One region of the Streptomyces sp. NPDC101152 genome, then DNA from elsewhere that is predicted to be linked to it. Evidence: riboswitches for the same ligand, from Rfam matches in the RefSeq annotation. Region 1 holds a riboswitch; each other region holds the start of a gene.
What was found. A riboswitch is a leader RNA that binds a small molecule or an ion and turns the genes downstream of it on or off. The one in region 1 is predicted to bind cyclic di-AMP.
Positions count from the first base shown of each region.

Region 2: it holds a riboswitch for cyclic di-AMP, as region 1 does, so the genes downstream of both, ACIRVK_RS27800 (peptidoglycan DD-metalloendopeptidase family protein) here and ACIRVK_RS11870 (C40 family peptidase) in region 1, are expected to answer to the same signal.
Region 3: it holds a riboswitch for cyclic di-AMP, as region 1 does, so the genes downstream of both, ACIRVK_RS03520 (transglycosylase SLT domain-containing protein) here and ACIRVK_RS11870 (C40 family peptidase) in region 1, are expected to answer to the same signal.

Region 1 is NZ_JBIWPO010000007.1:87,178-94,568, forward strand. Features, by position in the region: gene ACIRVK_RS11835 (adenosylmethionine--8-amino-7-oxononanoate transaminase) at 1-265, opposite strand, end outside; gene bioB (biotin synthase BioB) at 258-1,445, opposite strand; gene ACIRVK_RS11845 (8-amino-7-oxononanoate synthase) at 1,593-2,720, shown strand; gene ACIRVK_RS11850 (DUF397 domain-containing protein) at 2,782-3,009, opposite strand; gene ACIRVK_RS11855 (helix-turn-helix domain-containing protein) at 3,020-3,880, opposite strand; gene ACIRVK_RS11860 (ATP-binding protein) at 4,093-4,548, shown strand; gene ACIRVK_RS11865 (DUF6328 family protein) at 4,533-5,108, opposite strand; gene ACIRVK_RS11870 (C40 family peptidase) at 5,190-5,663, opposite strand; cyclic di-AMP (ydaO/yuaA leader) riboswitch at 5,667-5,878, opposite strand; gene ACIRVK_RS11875 (hypothetical protein) at 6,214-6,522, opposite strand; gene ACIRVK_RS11880 (ATP-dependent Clp protease proteolytic subunit) at 6,530-7,165, opposite strand.
Region 2 is NZ_JBIWPO010000025.1:22,103-29,493, reverse strand. Features, by position in the region: gene ACIRVK_RS27810 (tyrosine-protein phosphatase) at 1-339, opposite strand, end outside; gene ACIRVK_RS27805 (alpha-galactosidase) at 505-2,577, shown strand; cyclic di-AMP (ydaO/yuaA leader) riboswitch at 2,883-3,042, shown strand; gene ACIRVK_RS27800 (peptidoglycan DD-metalloendopeptidase family protein) at 3,047-3,973, shown strand; gene ACIRVK_RS27795 (SGNH/GDSL hydrolase family protein) at 4,422-5,207, shown strand; gene ACIRVK_RS27790 (TetR/AcrR family transcriptional regulator) at 5,245-5,865, opposite strand; gene ACIRVK_RS27785 (hypothetical protein) at 5,875-6,201, opposite strand; gene ACIRVK_RS27780 (Glu/Leu/Phe/Val dehydrogenase dimerization domain-containing protein) at 6,251-7,391, opposite strand, start outside.
Region 3 is NZ_JBIWPO010000002.1:207,162-214,552, reverse strand. Features, by position in the region: gene ACIRVK_RS03525 (CocE/NonD family hydrolase) at 1-755, shown strand, start outside; cyclic di-AMP (ydaO/yuaA leader) riboswitch at 1,013-1,203, shown strand; gene ACIRVK_RS03520 (transglycosylase SLT domain-containing protein) at 1,207-1,689, shown strand; gene ACIRVK_RS03515 (HAD family hydrolase) at 1,703-2,506, opposite strand; gene ACIRVK_RS03510 (FAD-dependent oxidoreductase) at 2,781-3,980, opposite strand; gene ACIRVK_RS03505 (ATP-grasp domain-containing protein) at 4,048-5,316, opposite strand; gene fahA (fumarylacetoacetase) at 5,512-6,738, shown strand; gene ACIRVK_RS03495 (M56 family metallopeptidase) at 6,961-7,391, shown strand, end outside.

The DNA.
Region 1 (7,391 bases):
TGAGCCCGCCGAACATCACGTGGCTCATCCTGCCGACCTGCTCGCGCGCGGCCTCGTTCAGCACCGGGTGGTTGTAGCCGTGGATCGCCGACCACCAGGACGCCATGCCGTCGACCAACTCGCCCGAGCCGTCCGCCAGACGCAGCCGCACCCCGCTCGCCGACTCCACGACGAGCGGTTCGACGCGGCCGGGCATCGGGCCGTACGGATGCCACACATGCCGCCGGTCCAGCTCCAGCAGCTCGGCGACGGGCAGGTCAGGCATTGGGCGCGAGGTCCGTCCCGGCACCGCGGCGGCGCACGGCGACCAGGTCGGTACGCGGCTCGGCCGCCACCGGCGCCGTACCGCACACTCCGCCGCTCTCGTGGGAGCCGCACCCGGCACCGTCGTGGGACCCGCAGCCCGCGCTCTCGTGCGCCCCGCAGCCGCCTCCGCCCCGCACCCGGTGCTCGGGCAGCGTCACCTGGTCGGCGCCCTCCACCTCGAACCCGGCGTCCGCGATCATCTCGAGGTCGGCCTGGCCGGCCTGTCCCTCGGTGGTCAGGTAGTCGCCGAGGAAGATGGAGTTGGCGAGGTTCAGCGCGAGGGGCTGCATCGTGCGCAGATGGACCTCGCGGCCGCCCGCGATGCGCACCTCGATGTCGGGGCAGACGAACCGCACCATCGCCAGGATGCGCAGGCAGCGCTGCGGGGTGAGGTTCCACTCCTTGGCCAGCGGGGTGCCCTCGACCGGGATCAGGAAGTTGACCGGAACGGAGTCCGGGTCCAGCGCGCGCAGGGAGAAGACGACGTCGACGAGGTCCTCGTCGCTCTCGCCCATGCCCGCGATCAGTCCCGAACAGGCGGACAGGCCCGCCGCGTGCGCCTTGGTCACGGTGTCGACGCGGTCGGCGTAGGTGTGCGTGGTCGTGATGTCCCCGTACGTCGACTCGGACGTGTTGAGGTTGTGGTTGTAGGCGTCCGCGCCCGCCGCGCGCAGCCGCTCGGCCTGACCGTCGGAGAGCAGACCGAGGCAGGCGCACACCTCGACGCCCTCGTTCTGCTCCTTGATCGCCTTGATGGTGCCGGCGACCCGGTCCACGTCACGGTCGGTCGGACCGCGCCCGGACGCCACGAGGCACACCCGCTTGGCGCCGCCCGCGAGCCCCGCCGCGGCGGCCTTCGAGGCCTCCTCCGGCTTCAGCCAGGTGTACTTCAGGATGCCCGTGTCGGAGCCGAGCCGCTGCGAGCAGTAGGAGCAGTCCTCGGGACACAGGCCGGACTTGAGGTTGACGAGGTAGTTCAGTTTCACCCGTCGCCCGAACCAGTGCCGGCGCACCTTCCCGGCTGCGGCCACCACGTCGAGCAGGTCGTCGTCGGAAGTGGCGAGGACGGCCAGCGCTTCCTCGCGGGTCGGCAGCTCGCGCCGAAGCCCCTTGTCCACCAGCGTGTTCAGCAGGTCCATGAGAGCCGATCCTGTCCTACCGACCCGTCCGTGGCCAAGGAGACATTGAACAAGAGCCGCACTTCGCCGTGTGTGGATTGCCACACCATGGGGTGCGGCCGGTGCGACTAGTGTCTGTCCACTGCCTACAAAAGCCCCGGAGGAGCCATGGCGTTCGGCTGGATCGACGAGCAGGCGGAGCTGCGCCGCCGCGCCGGACTCGTCCGGACCCTGCGACCGCGCCCGGCCGACTCGCCGCTCCTGGATCTCGCGAGCAACGACTACCTGGGCCTCGCCCACCACCCCGAGGTCGCCGAGGGGGCCGCCGCGGCCGCCCGGACCTGGGGCGGCGGCTCGACCGGCTCCCGGCTCGTCACCGGCACCACGGAACTGCACACCGAACTGGAACGCGAGCTGGCCGGCTTCTGCGGCTTCGAGGCGGCGCTGGTCTTCTCCTCCGGCTACGCGGCCAACCTCGCCGCCGTGACCGCGCTGGCCCCGCACGGCTCCCTGATCGTCTCCGACGCGGCCAACCACGCCTCGCTGATCGACGGCTGCCGGCTGGCCCGGGGCGCCACCCAGGTCGTGCCGCACGCCGATCCGGAGGCGGTGCGCAAGGCCCTGGGGACGCACGAGGGCACTGCGGTCGTCGTGTCGGACACGGTGTTCTCCGTCGACGGCGACGCCGCACCGCTGGCCGCGTACGCCGCCGCCTGCCGGGAGCGCGGTGCCGGCCTGCTGGTCGACGACGCCCACGGGCTCGGTGTGCTGGGCCACGGCGGCCGGGGCGCCGCGCAGGCGGTGGGGCTCGCGGGCGCCGACGACGTGGTCGTCACGGTCACGCTGTCCAAATCGCTCGGCAGCCAGGGCGGAGCCGTCCTCGGCCCAGCCCGGGTCATCGACCACCTGGTCAACGCGGCCCGCACGTTCATCTTCGACACGGGCCTCGCCCCCGCGGCGGCGGGCGCCGCCCTGGCGGCCCTCAGGCTGCTGCGCCGCGAGCCGCAGCGCGCGGCGCGGGCTCGCGAGGTGGCCGCCGAACTGCACGCACGGCTGACCGCCGCGGGTCACGAGGCGGTACGCCCGGACGCCGCGGTGGTCTCGGTGCGTGCGCCGTCCCCGGAGGGGGCCGTGCGGTGGGCGGCCGACTGCCGTGCGGCCGGCCTCGCCGTGGGCTGTTTCCGCCCTCCCTCCGTGCCCGACGGCATCTCCCGGCTCCGGCTCACCGCCCGCGCGGACCTCTCCGACGCGCAGCTCGAACACGCGGTACGGGTGATCGGGGAAACGCGACCATGAGTCGGCGTGACACGGCCGGGCCTCGTCCGATCAGCGACTGATCGGAACTGATCAGGATCGATCAGGACCGGAACGCGGCTGTGAAGCCCGCCCAGCTCTCGGGGGAGAAGAGCAGCGCGGGCCTCGCCGGGTCCTTGGAGTCGCGCACCGCGAGCAGCCCGGCCGCCGGGCCGGAGTGCGGCAGCGCCGTCTCGACGCAGTTGTTCGCTCCCGTGCTGTAGCTGCTGCGCAGCCATCGCACGTCGTGCAGATCGGTACTGGAAGGAACGTTCCGAGGCAATGCGGTCATGGGTGCCTCCTTACGCGCCGTCATCGAGACCGGCGAGGTAATCCAACGAGTCCTCGGGCGAAAGGGCGTGGATCCGAAGGGTGTTGAAGGCCTCCGTATAGGCCTGAAGGTCTTCTTTCCGTTCGAGGTAGAGGCTACTCGTCAAGTGGTCGAGAACAACCACGTCCAGATCAGAAGTGCTCGAAAATGAGAAGATTACGAAAGGACCGGTGACGCCGACATGCGCCCCGGCAGTGAACGGCAGTACCTGGAGCCGCACTTGGGGCAGCCGTGCGGCCTCCATGAGCCGCTTCCGCTGGCGGGTCATGACGTCGGGGCCGCCGATCTCGCGGTGCAGCACCGCCTCGTCGAGGATCGCGGTCAGTTCCAGCGGCGGGTCCGCCCGCAGAACGTCCTGGCGGGCCAGCCGCACCTCCACCAGGGCGTCCAGCCGCTCGTCGTCAAGGCCGCCCACCGCGGCCCTGGTCACCGCCCGCGCGTACTCGGGCGTCTGCAGCAGTCCGGGGACCACGGAGGTCTCCAGGGTGCGCATCGCGCTCGCCTGGGACTCCAGGCTGATGAAATCCCGGTAGGTCGGCGGGAGCACCCCGCGGTAGGCGTGCCACCAGTGGTGCCGGCCGCCGCCCTCGTCGGAGCCCGCCAACGCCAGCAGCAGCTCGCGCAGTTGGGCGTCGCCGACGCCGTAGGCGTCCAGGAGCAACCGCACATCGGCCGGTTTCACCCCGCTGGAGCCGGTCTCGATGCGGCTCACCTTCGACTGGTGCCAGCCCACCAGCCGGGCCGCCTCACCGCTGGTGAGCCCCGCACCCGTGCGCAGGGCACGCAGTTCGGTGCCCAGTTTCCGACGGCGCACCGCGGGACCGTGCAGCATGCACTCCTCCTTACTCCTTCCGGGCCACCCAAATACGGTCTCTCGTCGCAGAGTTCACTGCTTTGAGCGACAGATATATGCATATCTTGGTGGATCGGCACCGTGACCGGCGCGGTAATGGCAGTCTGGCGAAGAAGCACCAGTCCGGGACCGTACTCGAACCATCCGCTCCGTGTCGGACTCCGGTCCCGTGGGAAAGGGACGACCGCGCCATGGCAGACCATCTGGAAGCATCCGTCACTCTGCCGAGCCAGCCCGCCTCGGTCTCCGCGGCCCGTGGCTACGTCATCACGACCCTGGCGGAGTGGGGACTGCCGGCCGATACGGAGATCGCCGACACCATCCGCCTCATCGTCTCCGAACTCACCACCAACGCCGTACAGCACACCTTCGGTCAGTCACCCACCTTCACCGTGGACATCAGGCTCGAGCGTGACGAACAACTGAGCATCGGTGTCACCGACAGCCATCCGCGCTTCCCCAAGCGGCTGCCCGCCGCCGTCCAGCAGGACAACGGCCGCGGCATGGTGATCATCCGCTGGCTGGCTGCCGAGTGTGGCGGCAGAATGCACGTACGGCCCACCAGGGAGGGCGGCAAGACGGTCTCCATCGAGCTCCCGTGGACCGTTTCGGCCCCGGCGGTGACGGCGGGTCAGCAGGAGCCGTAGGGGCCACCGCAGGCGCGCTGCGTCCCGGGCGCCGTCTCCCGGTCCTGCGCGGGCTCGTGGACGGGCGGTGAGGTGTCCCGCGTCCACGCGACCCGCCGCCGTACCAGCCGGGGCAGCAGCCCCCACAGACCCAGGCACGCGGACAGGGTGGCCGCGCCGGCCACCAGTCCGCCGGTCCGACCGGTCGTCACGTCCACGACCAGCAGCACCGATCCGGTGAAGGCGAACACCAGGACGCCCATGCCGACGGTGGCGAGCCGTGAGGAGACCTGCACGATGAGCGGCTTGGCGCCCTGCTGGAAGAGCGAGCGGTGCAGCGCGGCCGGGGCGGTGAAGAGTGCGGCGGCGAGGACTGCCAGCAGCAGCGTGGTGACGTACGTGGCGCGCTGGAACGTGTCGAGGGACGGGAAGCGCTGGGTGAAGGCCAGGCTCAGCAGGAAGGCGAAGAGGATCTGCACGCCGGTCTGGGTGACGCGCAGTTCCTGGAGCAACTCCACGAAGTTGCGGTCGGCGCGCTCGAGCGGGGTCTCGTTGCGCGCGGCGGGATGGTGGTGGGCCATGGGACACGGGTATCCAGCCGGACGCCGGTCAGGCCCGCGGGGACGACGGCCTGTCAGGTGGCCGCCGCCCCCGCGGGAGAGTCAGCTGACCCGTCCGTACCAGACGCTCTTGGTCCAGATCTTCTGCAGCCTCACCACGTCCCCGGTCCTGGGGGCGTGCCAGATCTTCCCCTGCCCGGCGTAGATGCCGACGTGGTAGACGTTCGACCCCGAGTGGAAGAACACCAGGTCCCCGGCCCTGCGGTTGCTCGCGGAGATGTGACGGGTCGTGTTGTACTGCTGGGCCGCCGTACGGGGCAGTTTCTTGCCCGCCGCCTTGTACGAGTACAGCGTGAGCCCGGAGCAGTCGAACCGGCGTGGTCCTGATGCACCCCACGCGTAGGGCGAGCCCTTCTTGGAGGCAGCCACCTGCAGTGCCTTCGTCGCCGGCGTCGCGGCCGAGGCGTCGGAGGCGACCCCCGGGATCACGACGGAGCCGCCCACGGCGGCGAGGGTGAGGGCCGAGGCCGTACCGGCCCGGACCATCAGCGACGGGACACGATTGAGCGCAGTCATGCGCAACCCTTCGTCAGCCGCCTGTGAAGGATGACCTGTCGGATTCGGGCTGGCGAAGTTGCCCGGCCGCTGACGCGGCTTCACCCCAAGGGCTGCTCGGACCGGTCATGGCGTGACCGTCCCGGCGACCCGTCGTGCTTGGGTCCTCCACTCCTGCCGATCCACTTCTGTCGACCGGTCATCCGTGCGGCGGCAGGACTCGGCGTCCGCCCGGATTGCCCCGCCGCGGTGGCGGGGGCTTGTCGTCAGACAGGGATCTTGACTCACGGATGTCCGAAAATCCCAATGGAATCGGGGTTTGTGTTGTTCCTCACCACTCACCCGTTCGGGTGGACGCCCCTGCGTTCGAGGCGGTGTCGAGGACCTCGAGGAGGCCCGGACCTGGGGTGGAATGCCCCATTCCGCCCTGCGGCCACGTGCGTTGCGCAACTTGGAGGGTCGCGAAAAAGGGGTCGCGTCTACTGCAAAGGGGGGTACGTCATTTGGTCCGTTTCGGCGCCGCTCCGGACGCCCGGCGTCAGGGCCGGGATGTCCGGAGCGGGCGTTCGCGTCAACTGTCGTCGTCCGGCGGCACGGTGACCCGGGCCGTGCGCCGCTCGCCGTCCAGGACCCTCAGGGCCCGCCGCAGCGTGGGGGCGTGCACCTCGTTCTCGCCGCGCTGGTGCATCAGGGCCAGTGCGTCGCGCAGTTCGGCCGCCCTGGCCACCAGCGCCTGCGCGGCGCGCAGTCCGCGGTAGGTGTCCCCGTGGTGCGCCGGGTTGATCCGGCCCAGCAGGTCGACCACATCGAGGTAACGGTCGATCAACTCGCCCTCGGCCCTGGTGAGCGCGGGCAGCGGCGGGAGTTCGGGTGGGAGCACCGGCCGCTCACCTCCCGCTCGGCGGGGCGACGGTGGCCTTGCGGCTGGGGATGATCCGGTCCACCAGCCCGTACTCCACCGCCTCCCGCGCGTCGAGGATCTTGTCCCGCTCGATGTCGGCGGTGACCTGTTCCGGGCTGCGTCCGGTGTGCCGGACGAGCATCTCCTCGAGCTGGGCCCGCGTCCGCGTCAACTCCTCGGCCTGGATGGCGAGATCGCTGGCCTGCCCTCGCACCGGTTCGTACAGCGCCGGCTGGTGCAGCACCACACGGGCGCCCGGCAGCGCGAACCGCTTGCCCGCCGTGCCGGCGCCCAGCAGCACGGCGGCCGACGAACCCGCCTGGCCCAGGCAGATCGTCTCCACGTCGCAGCTGACGTACTGGATGGTGTCGTAGATCGCCGACATGGCCGTGAACGAGCCGCCGGGGGAGTTGATGTACAGGGAGATGTCCCGGTCCGGGTCCTGGTACTCCAGGTGCATGAACTGCGCCATCACGTCGTTCGCCGACGTGTCGTCGATCTGCGTCCCAAGGAAGACGATCCGCTCCTCCAGCAGCTTCGAGTACGGATCCATGGTCTTCGAGCCGAAGCTCGTGCGTTCGGTGAACTCGGGCAGGACGTAGCGGGCGGTCGGTCGGGTCATGGGTGCCCCTCCTTCGGCGTCTGTAAAAAATGTACAGGACGTACGTGACGTTATGATGGGGCTGGATTCTAGTGATCACGTCAAATGACCAGGTCAGAGGGCCTTTTTTGTCCTTGCTTCTCACTGATGTCTCACAACTGTTCCTGGAACGGCGGCAACAAGGCCGAGCTTCATTGGATGACCAGACGGGTCGTTGAGTGCCCGATCGACGAGATGAACCGTCCGC
Region 2 (7,391 bases), on a different contig from region 1:
CTCGCGCAACTGGTCGATCTCGCCGTCCCGGACCATCCTCCAGAACCCGGAGCCGTCCGCCGGATCCGACAGCGGCAGGTTCACGTTGCGCACCCCCGGCAGTTCGACGTCCGGGCCCTCCAGCTTGTGGTCCGCGGCGTTGCGGAAGTCGAAGATCGTGTGCAGTCCCAATGAGGACAGGAACGCGGCGTCCTGCTCCGTGGCGTGCGCCAGATGGCCGCTGCGGAAGAGCACTCCGTGCCGCACCCGTCGTCCGTCCGTCGTCGGCAGGCCGCCCACGTCGCGGAAGTTGCGCACTCCGGCCAGCTCCGGTTCGGTCGACGGGATCTGCTGCGTCACGGGGGCTCCTCCCATTCGGCCCCGCCGGCGCGGCTCGGCGACGGGCACCTCCTCGACCATACCGGTCGGTACGGCAATGAGTTGTCCACAGGCGTTGCCGCCGGGGGCCGCCGCCGTTGATGATGTTGCTGCTTGATCGCACCTGTTCGAATGTGTGGGGGCTAGATGCTCGAGATCTCCGACAACGGCCGTACCTGGCTGCTGACCGGCCCGGCCAGCGGCTACGCCGTCCATCTCACCGAGGACGACGAGCTTCTGCACCTGCACTGGGGGCCGCGGATCGCGCTCGCCGACGCCGAGGCGCTCGCCGTCCGTCCGCTGCCCGTCTACCGGCCCTTCGAGTCGCAGCTGGACGGCCGCGAGGAGTACCCGGTCGAGGGCGGCCCACGGTTCACGCGGCCCGCTCTGTCCGTGCGCACCGAGGAGCGGCGCGGCACCGAGTGGCGCTTCGAGGCGTACGAGGCGGAGGGCGACCACCTGCGGCTGCGCTTCCGCGACGGCGGGCTCCTCGTCACGCTGCACTACCGCATGCGGCGCGACGTGGTGGAACGCTGGGTGACCCTCGACAACGAGGGGCCCGCGCCCCTGGAACTGCTGCGCGCCGACGCCGCCACCTGGACGCTGCCCGACCGCGAGGGCTGGCGGCTGTCCCAGCTGCACGGCCGCTGGGCCGCCGAGTCCCTGCTGACCGCAGCGCCGCTCACCCATGGCGAGAAGGTCATCGGCAGCCGCCGCGGCCACACCGGCCACCAGCACCTGCCCTGGGTCGCCCTCGACACGGACGCCACCGAGGAGCGCGGCGAGGTCTACGGCTGCGCGCTCGGCTGGTCCGGTTCCTGGCGGATCGCGGTCGCGCAACTCCCCGACGCGCGCGTGCAGATCACCGGCGGCGCCGGCTACGACGACTCCGGGCTGCTGCGCCTGGCCGCGGGGGAGTCGTACACCACGCCCGTCTTCGCCGGCCTGTGGAGCGAAGGCGGATTCGGGGGCGCGAGCCGGGCCTGGCACGCCTACCAGCGTGCCTACGTCATCCCCGACGCCGACCGGGACCGGCCGGTGCTGTTCAACTCCTGGGAGGCGACCGAGTTCGACATCTCCGAGGAGCAGCAGGGGGTGCTCGCCCGCCGTGCCGCGGCCATCGGCGTCGAACTGTTCGTCGTCGACGACGGCTGGTTCGGCAAGCGCACCAGCGACCGCGCCGGACTCGGCGACTGGACCCCCAACCCCGACCGCTTCCCCAAGGGCCTGGCGCCGCTCGCCGACTACGTGCACGCGCTCGGCATGCAGTTCGGCATCTGGGTCGAGCCCGAGATGGTCAACCCGGACAGCGACCTCTACCGCGCCCACCCCGACTGGGTGCAGTACCAACCAGGACGAAAGCGGACGGAGTTCCGCAACCAGCTCGTACTGAACCTGGCCCGCGAGGACGTCCAGGAGTACCTCTGGGAGCAACTGGACGCCCTGCTGTCCAGCGCCTCGATCGACTACGTGAAGTGGGACTTCAACCGCTGCTTCACCGACGCGGGCTGGCCCGGCGACCCCTACCCGCAGCGCCTGTGGGTCGACCACGTCCGCGCCCTGTACGCCCTCCTCGACCGGCTGCGGGCCGCCCACCCGGACGTCGCCTTCGAGTCCTGCTCGGGCGGCGGCGGCCGGATCGACCTCGGCATCATGAGCCGTACCGACCAGGTGTGGACCTCCGACAACACCGACCCGCTCGACCGGCTCGCCATCCAGCACGGCTTCAGTCAGATCCATCCCGCGCGGGTGATGGCCGCCTGGGTCACCGACAGTCCCAACACCCAGCTCAACGGCCGGGTCAGCTCGCTGCGCTTCCGGTTCGTGAGCGCCATGGCGGGCGTGCTGGGCGTCGGCGGGGATCTCACCCAGTGGACCGAGGAGGAGCTCGCCGAGGCTCGCGACTGGGTGAGCCTCTACAAGGAGATCCGCCCCTTGGTCCAGCACGGCGACCTCCACCGGCTGCGGCCCCCGACGGGCGGCCTGTGCGCGGTGCAGTACGTGCGTGGGAACGAAACCGTCGTCCTCGCCTGGCTCCAGGCCCAGAGTTACGGAGAACCCGTACCGGCCCTGCGGCTGCGCGGGCTCGACCCGGCCGCGTCGTACGAATGCCCTGAAACGGGCGAAATTCATCGAGGGGCCGTTCTGTCGCATCACGGACTGGTCACCGGATTGCGCGGCGACCTCGATGCGACAGTCATCCGGCTGCGCCGCATCTGAGCCTTCTGTCCGAATTGCTGGCTTCATTCCAACTCGCTCTGGAATGGGAAATGCTGGAGCACCGTCACGTGAGGAGCGTCATATCCGTGACGGTGCGTTGCACGTCATGTTCACGTAATTCATCTGCTCTTCAAGGGTGTTCGGGTGATGTGGACGTTCGGTAATTCACGGAGGGTGACCGTGAATTCCGGCAGTCGATCTACGGAAACGCATTCCACGGGAACCGGCGCTTGTCCCTCTGCGTCCTGGTCGCTTACGTTCGCCACCAATCCGGACGGACGCCCAGTCCTGCCGCCGCCCGGAGCCCGCACAACTCACCCGTGAACGGCAGGAGCGGGGGACCCACAGGTACGACGCCTGTTCCGGTCTCCGGAACGGCTAGGGGTAAAGCCGCGCCGAAAAAACGCGGCCGGGCATCTCCAGCCCGCACCCGACAGCTCACCTCGCAGGCGACGGAGAGGAATTCGCCATGCCCGCGAAGGGTAAGCACCGCCGCCCGAAGCCCAAGCGCTTCACCCGCTCCATCGCCGTCGCCGGAACCGGCGGCGCCGCTCTCGCCCTGCCGCTCATGGGGGCCACCGGCGCCCATGCGGCCACCGCGCAGTCCGCCCCCCGGTCGGTTTCCGAAAAGGCCGTCCAGTCCCTTCCGGCCGTCGGTAAGAAGGCGACCGAAAAGAAGACCGCCGCCAACCATCGGGGTGTGCGCACCTATTCGGTCCGGGCCGGCGACTACCTCTCGAAGATCGCCGACGAGCAGCACGTCCGGGGCGGCTGGCACAAGCTGTACGCGGACAACCGCCAGGCTGTCGGCGCCGACCCGTCGCTGATCCACCCGGGCCTCAAGCTCACCCTCGACGGCGGGGCGACGCCGACCGCCACCACCAAGTCCGCGTCCCCCTCCGCCGCGTCGTCCTCTTCCGCTTCCTCTTCCTCGTCGAGCGCCTCCTCCGCCCCGAAGGTCACCCAGGCCGTCGCGTCGACCGCCACCGGCTTCAACCTCCCCGTGACCGGCGGCACCATCGGCACCGGCTACCACGTCGCCGGCAGCATGTGGGCCAGCGGCTACCACACCGGCGTCGACTTCGTCGTCCCGACCGGCACCCCGGTCAAGGCCGTGGGCGCGGGCACCGTCGTCACCGCCGGCTGGGGCGGCGCGTACGGCAACCAGGTCGTCATCAGGCTCGCCGACGGCTACTACGCCCAGTACGGCCACCTCTCCCAGATCTCCGTCTCGGTCGGCCAGAGCGTGACCCCGGGCGAGCAGCTCGGCCTCTCCGGCGCCACCGGCAACGTCACCGGTCCGCACCTGCACTTCGAGATCCGCACCACGCCAAACTACGGCTCCGACGTGGACCCGGTCGCCTACCTCCGCTCCAAGGGCGTCGCCGTCGGCTAGCCCCCGCCGACCACGCGCCCGACACGCCGCCGAAGGCCGGACCCCGATCCCCGGGTCCGGCCTTCGGTGTTGCGGTCGTGTGGCGGGGCGTCAGGCGGTGTCGACAGCACGGGTCGTCCCCCGCGGCCGCGGCGAGCGCCGTACCCCGCCATCGCGGCCGGCTCCTCGCCCACGACGACTTCCGGCACGGCCTCGGCAACGAACCATGTCCGGATCGTCTCCGACTGCTCGACGGTCCGCTGGTGGAACAACGGGCGACTTCAGGGTCTGGCGGTTCACCCGTCAACATCCCTGATCCGAGGGGTATTCCGGTCTTGGTGAACCCTTTGGCAGTGGTTTATCTCACCGCCCGTCAACCCTTTCCTACGGTCGCGTAGGTCACATTCGAAGGTGAATCATGGCCGCCGTGGCAGACGATTCGAAAAGTGACAGCAGAGACAGCGGAGCAGTGATCGGGTCGTACGTCGCGGTGGGGGACAGCTTCACCGAGGGCGTGGGAGATCCCGGTCCCGACGGGGCGATGGTCGGCTGGGCGGACCGGTTCGCGGTGCTGCTCGCGGACCGGCGCCCCGAGGGCGACTTCTCCTACGCCAACCTCGCCGTGCGCGGCAAACTGCTCGACCAGATCGTGGCGGACCAGGTCCCGCGGGCCGTCGAACTCGCGCCGGACCTGGTCTCCTTCTGTGCCGGCGGCAACGACATCATCCGGCCCGGCACCGACCCGGACGAGGTCGCCGAGCGTTTCGAGCGGGCGGTGGCGACGCTCACCCGGGCCGCCGGCACCGTGATGGTGACGACGGGCTTCGACACCCGTGGCGTGCCCGTGCTCAAGCACCTGCGCGGCAAGATCGCCACCTACAACGGGCACGTACGGGCCATCGCCGACAGGTACGGCTGCCCCGTGCTGGACCTGTGGTCCCTCAGGACCGTCCAGGACCGCAGGGCCTGGGACGACGACCGGTTGCACCTCTCGCCCGAGGGGCACACGCGCGTGGCGCTGCGGGCCGGCCAGGTCCTCGGCCTCGAGGTGCCGGCCGATCCCGACCAGCCCTGGCCGCCGCTGCCGCCGCGCGGCACCCTCGAGGTGCGGCGGGACGACGTGCACTGGGCGCGCGAGTACCTGGTGCCGTGGATCGGGCGCCGGCTGCGCGGCGAGTCCTCGGGCGACCACGTCACGGCGAAGGGCACGCTGTCGCCGGACGACATCAAGATGCGGATCGCCTCGGTGGCGTGAGGGCGGTGGGCGTCCCCCGGCGCGGGACGGGGGACGCTCACCCCTCTGATGCGGTCGACTCCGCCCGTTCCAGGCCCAGTTCGCGGGCCACGGCCTCGTCCACCCACTCCTGGGCGCGGGCCCGCGACACGGCGCCCGGGTACGACGTCAGCTGCACGGCGAGCCCGTCCAGCAGGGCCGTCAGGCGCAGCGCCGCTGCCGTCGGGTCCGGGCAGCGGAATTCGCCCGCGGCCACGCCCTCCGCGATGACCTCGGCGAGCGCGGCCTTCCACCGCCGGTCGAGGTCGCGGGTGACCTCCTGGAGCGCCGGTTCGCGCAGCGCCGCCGCCCAGCCCTCGATCCACAGCCGCCAGCCCTTGGCCTGACCGGTCGGGGCGTACCAGCGCACGGCCGAGCGCAGCCGCCGCAGCGCCGTGGTGCGCCGGCCGAGCAGCTTGCGCAGATGAGCCAGGTCGTCCTCGGCCGCATAGGTGAAGGCGGCGGCGACCAGCTTCTCCTTGGTGGAGAAGTGGTACAGCACGAGCGCGTTGCTCACGCCGAGCGCCGAGGCCACGTCGGCGATCCTGACCGCCGCGACGCCACGCACCTCGATCTGCTCGATCGCCGCCCGCAGCAATTCCTCGCGCCGCTCCGCCACGCTCAACCGCACTCTCGCCACGCGGTCACCTTATTCCGTAGCCACCGGCGATGCCGGGTGAGACCGCTGCTCGACGAGTTCCACCGGGTACAGCTCGGTGCGCGCGATCGCCGCGTCGCGCTCGCCGGCCAGGGCGGTGCGCCGCTCGTCCGCCATGAAGGCGTCGAAGCCGGTCCCGGAGTCGAACTCGATCAGCTGGATCTCGTCCGGCCCGCCCTCGGCGCCGTCGGTGCGGGCCCGTTGCAGGACACGTCCGCCGTGCTCGCCCAGCAGCGCCAGCACCTTGTCCTCGTACACGATGAGGGCCTCGGCCGCACCGGGCCTGGCCCACAGCAGACAACACAGTCGAACGGCCACGCCGGCCGACCCTACTCGGCCCGCGGAACCAGGACCGTGCCGCCGGGGGTCACCGGTACCAGCCGAACCGTTCCGCGATGACCGGCAGCCGGTCCGCCACGATGGCGTGGGCGGCCGCCCTCGGGGTCGTCCCGTCGGCCTCCGCGCGGGAGAGCATCTGTTCGGTCAGCGCCCGCATCGAGCGCCGCGTGTGGGCGAAGGCCTCGTCCGCGTCGGGACCGATGTCACCGAACAGCGTCCACCACCACCAGGCGTTCGTACCGGAGTTGACCACCACGTCCGGCAGCACGGTGACCCCGCGCGCGGCCAGCAGTTCCTCCGCCTCCGGCAGCACCGGCATGTTGGCCGCCTCGACGATCCAGCGGGCGGTGATCCGCTCCTGGTCGACGGTGTCGATCGCGTACGAGACGGCCGCCGGCACCAGCACCTCCGCGTCGACGGACAGCCAGGCCTCGCCCGGCAGTTCACGGTCCTGCGGGCGCAGTGCGGCACGGTCCACGGTGCCGTAGGCGTCGCGCGCCGCCAGCAGTGCCTCGACGTCCAGGCCGGCCGGGTTGAGGATCGTGCCCTTGATGTCGGCGACGGCCACGACCGAGAGCCCCGCGTGCGTGAGGAAGCGCGCCGTGGCCCCGCCCATCGTGCCCAGCCCCTGCACCGCCACCCGCGTGCCCTCGTACGGCACCCCGGCCCGGTCCAGCGCCGTCAATGCGGCCTCGGCGACCCCGCAGCCGCCGGCCAGTTCGTCGAGCCCGATGCCGTCCACCTCGACCGCGAAGGCGTCCGCGAGCCGCTCACGGGCCGCCGCCTCGTCGTCCAGCAGCGGATACACGGCCTGGATGGAGGAGACCAGCCCCGCCTCGGTGGCCGCCCGGTCCACCAGGTCCTGGGTCAGCCCCAGGTCCTCGCCCGTGGTCCAGCAGCTCTCGATGTACGGCTTCATCGCGCGCAGATAGCGCACCAGGAGCTCGTAGGCCCCCGCGTCCCGGGGATCGCAGTCGATGCCGCCCTTGGCGCCGCCCAGCGGGACGTAGCGGCCCTCGGGGTCGTAGTGCAGCGCCTCCTTCATGGTCATCCCGCGCGCGAGCCCGGCGACCTCCTCCAGGGTGCAGCCCGGGCGCATCCGCAGCCCGCCACTGCAGACACCGCGCACCAGCCGGTCGACGACCAGGAAACCCTGACGGCCGGTGACG
Region 3 (7,391 bases), on a different contig from region 1:
CGGAGGTGCCACGCGGTCAGATCGCCGTACGGGTTTGCGACGTCGCACCCGACGGCGCCTCGACCCTGGTGACTCGGGGCGTGCTGAACCTCTCGGCGCGGCACGGCCGCGACAGGAACCTCCCCTGGCCGACCGGCGCCACCGAGGACGTCGACTTCGAACTGAACGGCATCGGACACGCCTTCCCGGCCGGCCATCGCATCCGGCTGGCCGTCTCCTCCGCGTACTGGCCGTGGATCTGGCCGCAGCCCGGTTCGCAGGCGGGCTTCGCCCTGGACCCGGCGGGCAGTGCGCTGGAACTTCCGGTACGCGCGCGTGCGTCGGACGAGCCGGCGATCACCTTCGAGGAGCCGGAGCAGGCCGGACCGCTCGGCGTGAACTCCCCCGTCACGCTGGACGAACCGCGCCCCGAACGGCTGGTCGTGCGGGACGTGGCCAAGGGCGAGTGGCGCCTGGAGGTCGACCCGCGCTACGGCGGCACGCGCGTGTACCCCGACGGCCTGGAGTTCACGGAGGACGCGTTGGAGACGTACACGATCCGGGAGGCCGATCCCCTGTCGGCCCGTACCCGCTCGGACTGGTCGATCCGGCTGCACCGGCCGGACCTGCCCTGGGAGACGACGATCCGTACGCGCTCCGAGGTCACCTGCGACGCGGAGGCGTTTTTCACCTCCAATGAGGTGATTTGCACGGAAGGCAACGAAGTGACCTTTCACCGGACCTGGGAGAAGCGGATTCCACGCACGGCCGGTTGAGGGCGAGTTGAGGTCATTGCCCGAATTGCCGCTCTTGTCTTCACCAGTGACTTGACTCACGCCGGAGCATGATCCGCACTTCGGGTGCATTTCGACCGGTACGCCTTTGCCCAAGCGTCAGTTGAAGCTTGGCAACAGCAAAGGATCAAGCACCCCATACGCCTCCGATCAAGGTCAATAGGGGTGATGTGTGAATCCGGCACTTGTTCCGGGCATGTGCTCTCGCATACGTTCCCGGCCTGTCGGGCGGACGCCGAATCCTGCCGCCGCCCGAACCACCAACCGAGAACGCACGGCAGGAGCGGGGGAACCAGGTAGGCCGCCGGACCGGATGTCTGTGGGCATTCGGGACGGCTCGGGGTGAAGTCGCACCGCCGTACGGCGGTGCGGCCGGGCATCTCCCGCCCGAACCCGACAGCTCACCTCGCAGGCGACGGAGAGGAACCTCGTCATGTCTGCTGCCGTTCAGCACCGCCGTACCCGAACGTCCCGCATCGTCCGCAAGCTCGCCGTCATCGGCACGAGCGCCGCCGTCCTCGCCCTCCCGGTCATCGGCGCGACCAGCGCCTCCGCGGCCACCACCAACGTGGTCACCGCCTCCTCGCTCGGCTATGCCAACAACCTGGACGGCTGGATCCGCGCCTCCCTCCACGTCATGGCGCAGCACGGGATTCCCGGCTCGTACAACGGCATCTACCGCAACGTGATCCGCGAGTCCTCGGGCAACCCGCTCGCCATCAACAACTGGGACTCGAACGCGCTCCGCGGCACGCCGTCGAAGGGCCTGCTGCAGGTCATCGACCCGACGTTCGCCGCGTACCACGTGGCCGGCACCTCGTACGACCCGTACGACCCGGTTGCCAACATCACCGCCGCCTGCAACTACGCGGCCGCGCGCTACGGCTCGATCGACAACGTGTACGGCGCCTACTGAGCCGGCCAACGCTTCAGAAGAGTCTCTCGAGGACGACGGCGATGCCGTCGTCCTCGTTCGACAGGGTGATCTCGTCGGCCACGGCCTTGAGTTCGGGGTGCGCGTTGGCCATCGCGACGCCGCGGGCGGCCCAGTCGAACATCGGGATGTCGTTGGGCATGTCGCCGAAGGCGATGGTCTCGTGCGGGCCCAGACCCAGGTGTCCGGCGGCCAGCGCGAGGCCCGTCGCCTTGGTGATGCCGCAGGGCTGGAGTTCGACGGTCCCGGGTCCCGACATCGTGACGGTGGCCAGCGAGCCGACGACCGAACGGGCCGTCGCCGCCAACTCGTCGTCGGACAGGTACGGATGGCGCAACAGCACCTTGCTGATGGGTTCGCACCACAGGTCGTCGCGCCGCTCGACCCGTACGGCGGGCAGCGTGGGGTGGGGCATCAGGTACCCGGGTTCGATGAGTGTGAGCCCGTCGACGCCGTCCTGGTCGACGGCCGCGTACACCTGGCCCACCTCGGCCTCGATCTTGCCGAGGGCGGTCTCGGCCAGCTCCCGGTCCAGGGTGACGGACCACAGCAGACGGTCCGCGCCGGCGTCGTACACCTGCGCGCCCTGTCCGCACACCGCGAGCCCCCCGCTGCCCAGGTCGTCGAGGAGCGTCCGCACTCTCGGGGCCGGCCGGCCGGTCACCACGAGGTGTCGGGCACCGGTGCCGGTCACGCGCGCGAGAGCGGCGAGGGACCGGTCGGACAGGGTGTCGTCGCCTCGAAGAAGAGTGCCGTCCAAGTCGGTGGCGATGAGGGCATATGCGGTGGGTGCGGCCATGATCAGAGAATACGGACCGGACACGCCCCCGACTCATCCCAAACCGGTCGACCGGCCTGTTCACCGCGGCCAGACCAACTCCCTTTCCGGCAGCGGCGCTTGGCAGGAACGCCCGCACCGAGCCCCGCCCCTGGTCGCGGCGGAGGAACACGGCGGTTCCCGGTCGGCGTCGGGTGCGAGGCCCGTCACTCGTACGGGGCGATCGGCCCGGGCGGCGAACCCGGGTGAGCGGCCGTGGGGACGTGACCTGCGGCCGCTCGTCGCCGACCGGGGTTCAGCCGTGCGCCGCCGCCAAGTGCCGAGCGAGCCTCGGGGACGCGAATTCCGTGCCGCAGACGAAGCGCATCACCGGGCCGTACGAGGCCGCGGCCGGCAGGCCGGTGAAGTACAGGCCGGGGACCGAGGAGACGTATCCGGCGCCCAGCTTGGGCGTGCCGCGGCTGACGGCGAGGTGGGTACGCAGTTCGGGGCCGAGGAAGTCCATCGCGGCGATGTCCACCCGGTATCCGGTGGCCGCGATGACGTGGTCCGCGGAGAGGTTCTCCGTAGCGCCGCCGAGGGTGCGCACGGTGAGCGTCGGGCTGCCGCCGTCGGCATCGGTCCGTACGATCCGCTCGACCTCGCTGACCTGCACCTTGCCCTCGAAGCGGTCGCGCAGCCACCAGGCGCCGAGCGGGCCGAGGACCCGGCGGACCAGGTAGTGGCGCACCTCGGCCGGAAGATAGCGGTAGGGGTGCGGGTAGTAGCTCAGCGCCCACAGGGACCAGGCGCGGCCGAAGGGCGACTCGGGACGGAGTTTGGGCTGCTCCCAGGGCGGCGCGCCGAAGGCGACCCTGCCGCGGCCGCGGGAGACCACCCGCACCCGGGCACCCGCCTCCGCCGCCAGCACGGCCGTCTCGAGCGCGGACTGGCCGGCGCCGACCACGATGAGGTCCTTGCCGGAGTACCGCGTGAGGTCGTGGTGCTGGGAGCTGTGGGAGACGGGGCCCGTGGGCGTGGGCCCGTCCGCCGCGGCGGCCAGTTCGGCGGGCAGGTGTGCGAGGCCGTGCAGCCCGGTCGCCACGACGACCGCCCGCGCGGTGAACAACTCGCCTGAGTCCAGCTTCAGTTCGAAGCCGCCGCCGCTGGCGCGGTCCACCGAGACGACCCGCATCTGCTCCAGCTCGGGCACGAGTTTCTGCTGGAACCACTCGCCGTACGCGATGAAGGTCTCGACCGGGATGATGTCCTCGTCGGTGACCAGCCGCCGGATGCCGGCGGCGTCGCAGTAGTCGGCGAGGGTGTGCCCCTGCTGCGGCGCGTCCAGGCTGGAGGCCACGGGCGTCGACTTCAGGAGCATCTTGGCGGGCATGTGGTCGCGCCAGCTGACCATGGGCTCGCCGAACACGCGGACCGGGATGCCGCGTGCGCGCAGATGGGCGGCGGTGGACAGGCCGAACGGCCCGGCGCCGATGATCGCAACCGGTTGAATCACGAAGTCCCTCCCCAGGACGGTCTTTTCGCCACTTCGTGTGGTTCGGTTCGGACGGCTGACCGGTCGGCTAGCCACCCGAACTGGTGGTATTGCCACGGCGGTTGGTCCGCCACAGCTGATACAGGTGCTTCGCGCCCGGCCGCACGAAGCGTGCGAGCATCGTGAGGAACGGCAGCGGGTCGTCACCCGCGAGCCAGGCCAGCTCCGTCCCGCTCGCGCGCGCCGGTGCGTGCGGCGTCGTGTAGCCGCTGCGGCGGTAGGCGAGCAGGGCGGGCAGGTCGATGTTCTCCACGATGTACCGGTGACCGGCTCGCTGTTCCCCCTCCGGGACGGTGCGGCCGGTCAGGTCCAGATGCATGGCGCGGACGACGTCCACCCCCGACTCGTTCTCGAAGAGCCGGAACTGGGCGCCCATACGGGGGTTGAAGTCGAGGAGCTTGTACCGTCCGTCGCGCCGGTCGAAGCGCAGGTCGAGGTCGATGACGCCGGTGAAGCCGATCTGCTTGATGAAACGCGCGGCGAGGTCCGCGAGTTCCGGGTTGTCGACGACGTACGCGTTCGCCGTCATTCCGGCATGCGGCGGCCAGGAGCGCACCTTCACGCCGGTGAACATGGCGAGCGGGGTCGAGTCCTGGTCGAAGTAGGCGTGCACGATCCAGTCCTCGGCGTCCTCCCTGGGCAGGTACTCCTGGAGGATCACGCCGGGATGCTCGCCCCAGTCGCGGGCGAGCCGCAGCAGGCCCTCGCGGGTGGCGATCCTGGTCGTGCCGTTCACCGCGGGCCGCCTGCGCCGCAGGAACGCCTCGCGGTTCTTGGCCACCACCGGGAAGCGGGCCTTCTCGGCGAAGGTCACGATGTCGTCGTACGACTGCGGGAACGCGGCCGTGGGGGTCGGGATGCCGTGCTCCACGCACAGTTCGTGCAGGCCCTGTTTGCTGGCCAGGCGGCGCGGCAGATCCGCTTCCACGCGAGGGAAGAGGAAGCGGCCGGCGAGTTCGCCCTGGTGCTCGGCGATCAGGACGGCGGCCTCCTCGTCGGTGGGGACGAGCACGGTGGGGCGGCCGATGCGGCGCCCGACCCGCAGCAGACCCTCCACCAGGTGGCCGGGGTCCTCGGTTCCGGTGGTCGGCCAGACGAAGGCCTTCTTGAGGTAGCGGGAGGAGGCGGCGGGCGTGTAACGGTCCTCGGTGATCGCGTACATCGGCACGCCGAGTCGGCCCAGGCTGCGGATCGCGCCCACACCGCCGTGGTGCAGCGGATAGTCGCCGAACTTGACGATCAGGCCCGGCACGTCACGGTCGGCCTCGAAGGGCACACTGCTCGTGCTCCTGGCCACGGGTCCCCCCACGCGTCCCCCCTACGGACCGGACCCACCCCGTCCGTGTCCCCCAAAGGACGCTAAGCCGGAATTGGGGCATCCGACAAGGCCAATTCGGACATTGCAAACTCTTTAGGCACTGCCCAAGACGGCGGGCGCACCCGTAACGTGTGCCATGACCAGCCGGAACGCACGAGAGCGAGGCAGCACCCGATGCCCCCCTTCGATGTCCCCGAGGGCGATCCCTTCGGTCCGCACAACCTTCCGTACGGCGTCTTCTCGCCCGCCGGTTCGACGCAGCGGAGCGTCGGCGTCCGGCTCGGCGACCACGTCCTGGACGCGGGCGCGGCGGCGCGGGCGCTGGGCTCGCCGTACGCCTCCCTGCTCGCGCGGCCCTCGCTCGACCCGCTGCTCGCGGCGGGCCGTACCGCCTGGTCGGAGGTGCGGCGCGGGCTGACGGCGTGGGTGACCGAGCCGGCTCATCAGGAGGCGATCGCGGGGTTCTTCCACCCCCTGCCCTCGGTGACGCTGCACCTGCCTTTCGAGGTCGCGGACTACGTCGACTTCTACGCGTCGGAGAACCACGCGCGCAATGTCGGGCAGATCTTCCGGCCCGACGCGGCGGACTCGCTGACGCCGAACTGGAAGCACCTCCCGATCGGCTATCACGGGCGGTCGGGGACGGTGGTGGTCTCGGGAACCGATGTCGTGCGGCCTTCGGGCCAGCGGAAGGCTCCGGGGGACGCGGAGCCTGTCTTCGGGCCCTCGGCCCGCCTCGACATCGAGGCCGAGGTGGGTTTCGTGGTGGGTGTGCCGTCCAGGATGGGAACGTCCGTGGGGCTCGGGGAGTTCCCGGAGCACGTGTTCGGGCTCTGCCTGCTCAACGACTGGTCGGCGCGCGACATCCAGGCCTGGGAGTACGTCCCGCTCGGCCCCTTCCTCGGCAAGTCCTTCGCCACGTCGGTGTCGGCCTGGATCACCCCGCTGGAAGCGCTGGAGCACGCGCGCGTGGCGCCGCCGCCCCGCACGCACGCGTTGTTGCCGTATCTGGACGACTCCGGCCCGGACGCCGAGCCCGGCGGTTACGACCTGCGGATCTCCGTCGCCGTCAACGGCCATGTCGTCTCCGAGCCGCCCTTCTCCACCATGTACTGGACGGCCGCGCAGCAGCTGGCCCACATGACCGTGAACGGGGCCTCGCTGCGGACGGGCGACCTCTACGGGTCGGGCACGGTGAGCGGTGCGGAGCCCTCGCAGCGCGGGTCGCTGCTGGAACTGACCTGGAACGGACGCGACCCGCTGGAACTCCCGGAGGGCAAGCGGACGTTCCTGGAGGACGGGGACGTGGTGACGCTGTCGGCGTGGGCGCCGGGCCCGGACGGGGTGCGGCTGGGGCTGGGGGAGGTCACGGGACGGATCGTGGCGGCACGAGAGGACTGACCGGTCAAGGCCGGTGAGCCGATCATGGTCGGGTGAAGGGGCGGATCCCCCTGCGGGGACGGGGAGTTGGCGTGTGACGGCGGCTGTACGGGACGTAGTGGGTCGGTCTTGTCTCCTGACTCCTGGCGGCTTCGCCGTCATACTGGCGGCGGGCGACTTGCGCGCCGAGCCGGTTGCCCCGCCCTCGCCCCTTTCCCTCGACCAGGATCCGGAGCCCGTGGCATGACGTACTGCCTGCTCCTGCTGAGCGTCGTGGCCCTGACGGCCGCCGTGCCGGTCCCGCGTGCCCTGGTGCGGGCCGCCTGGCCCGAGCGGGAGCCGGTCGTCGCGCTGTGGGTGTGGCAGTGCCTGGTCGCCACCGTCCTGCTGTGCTGTCTGACGGCCCTGGTGCTGGGCACGGCGGCCGTCTTCCACACCGTCCGCGACCACGTCTTCGCGCCGGCGCCCCCGGCGGTGACGGCGGCGTACGACCTGTCCGTCGCGCCGGTCTGGGCGGCGGCCCTGACCCTGCTGCTGGCCTGCGGTGCCGCCTGGACGACCGCGATGCTCGCCCGCGAGCTGGTCGAGGCGCGGCGGCGGCGCGGGGTGACGCGGGCACATCTGCGTGAGCGGGCGCCCGACCTGCCGGCGGGGTTGGAGGCGGCGACGCGGGG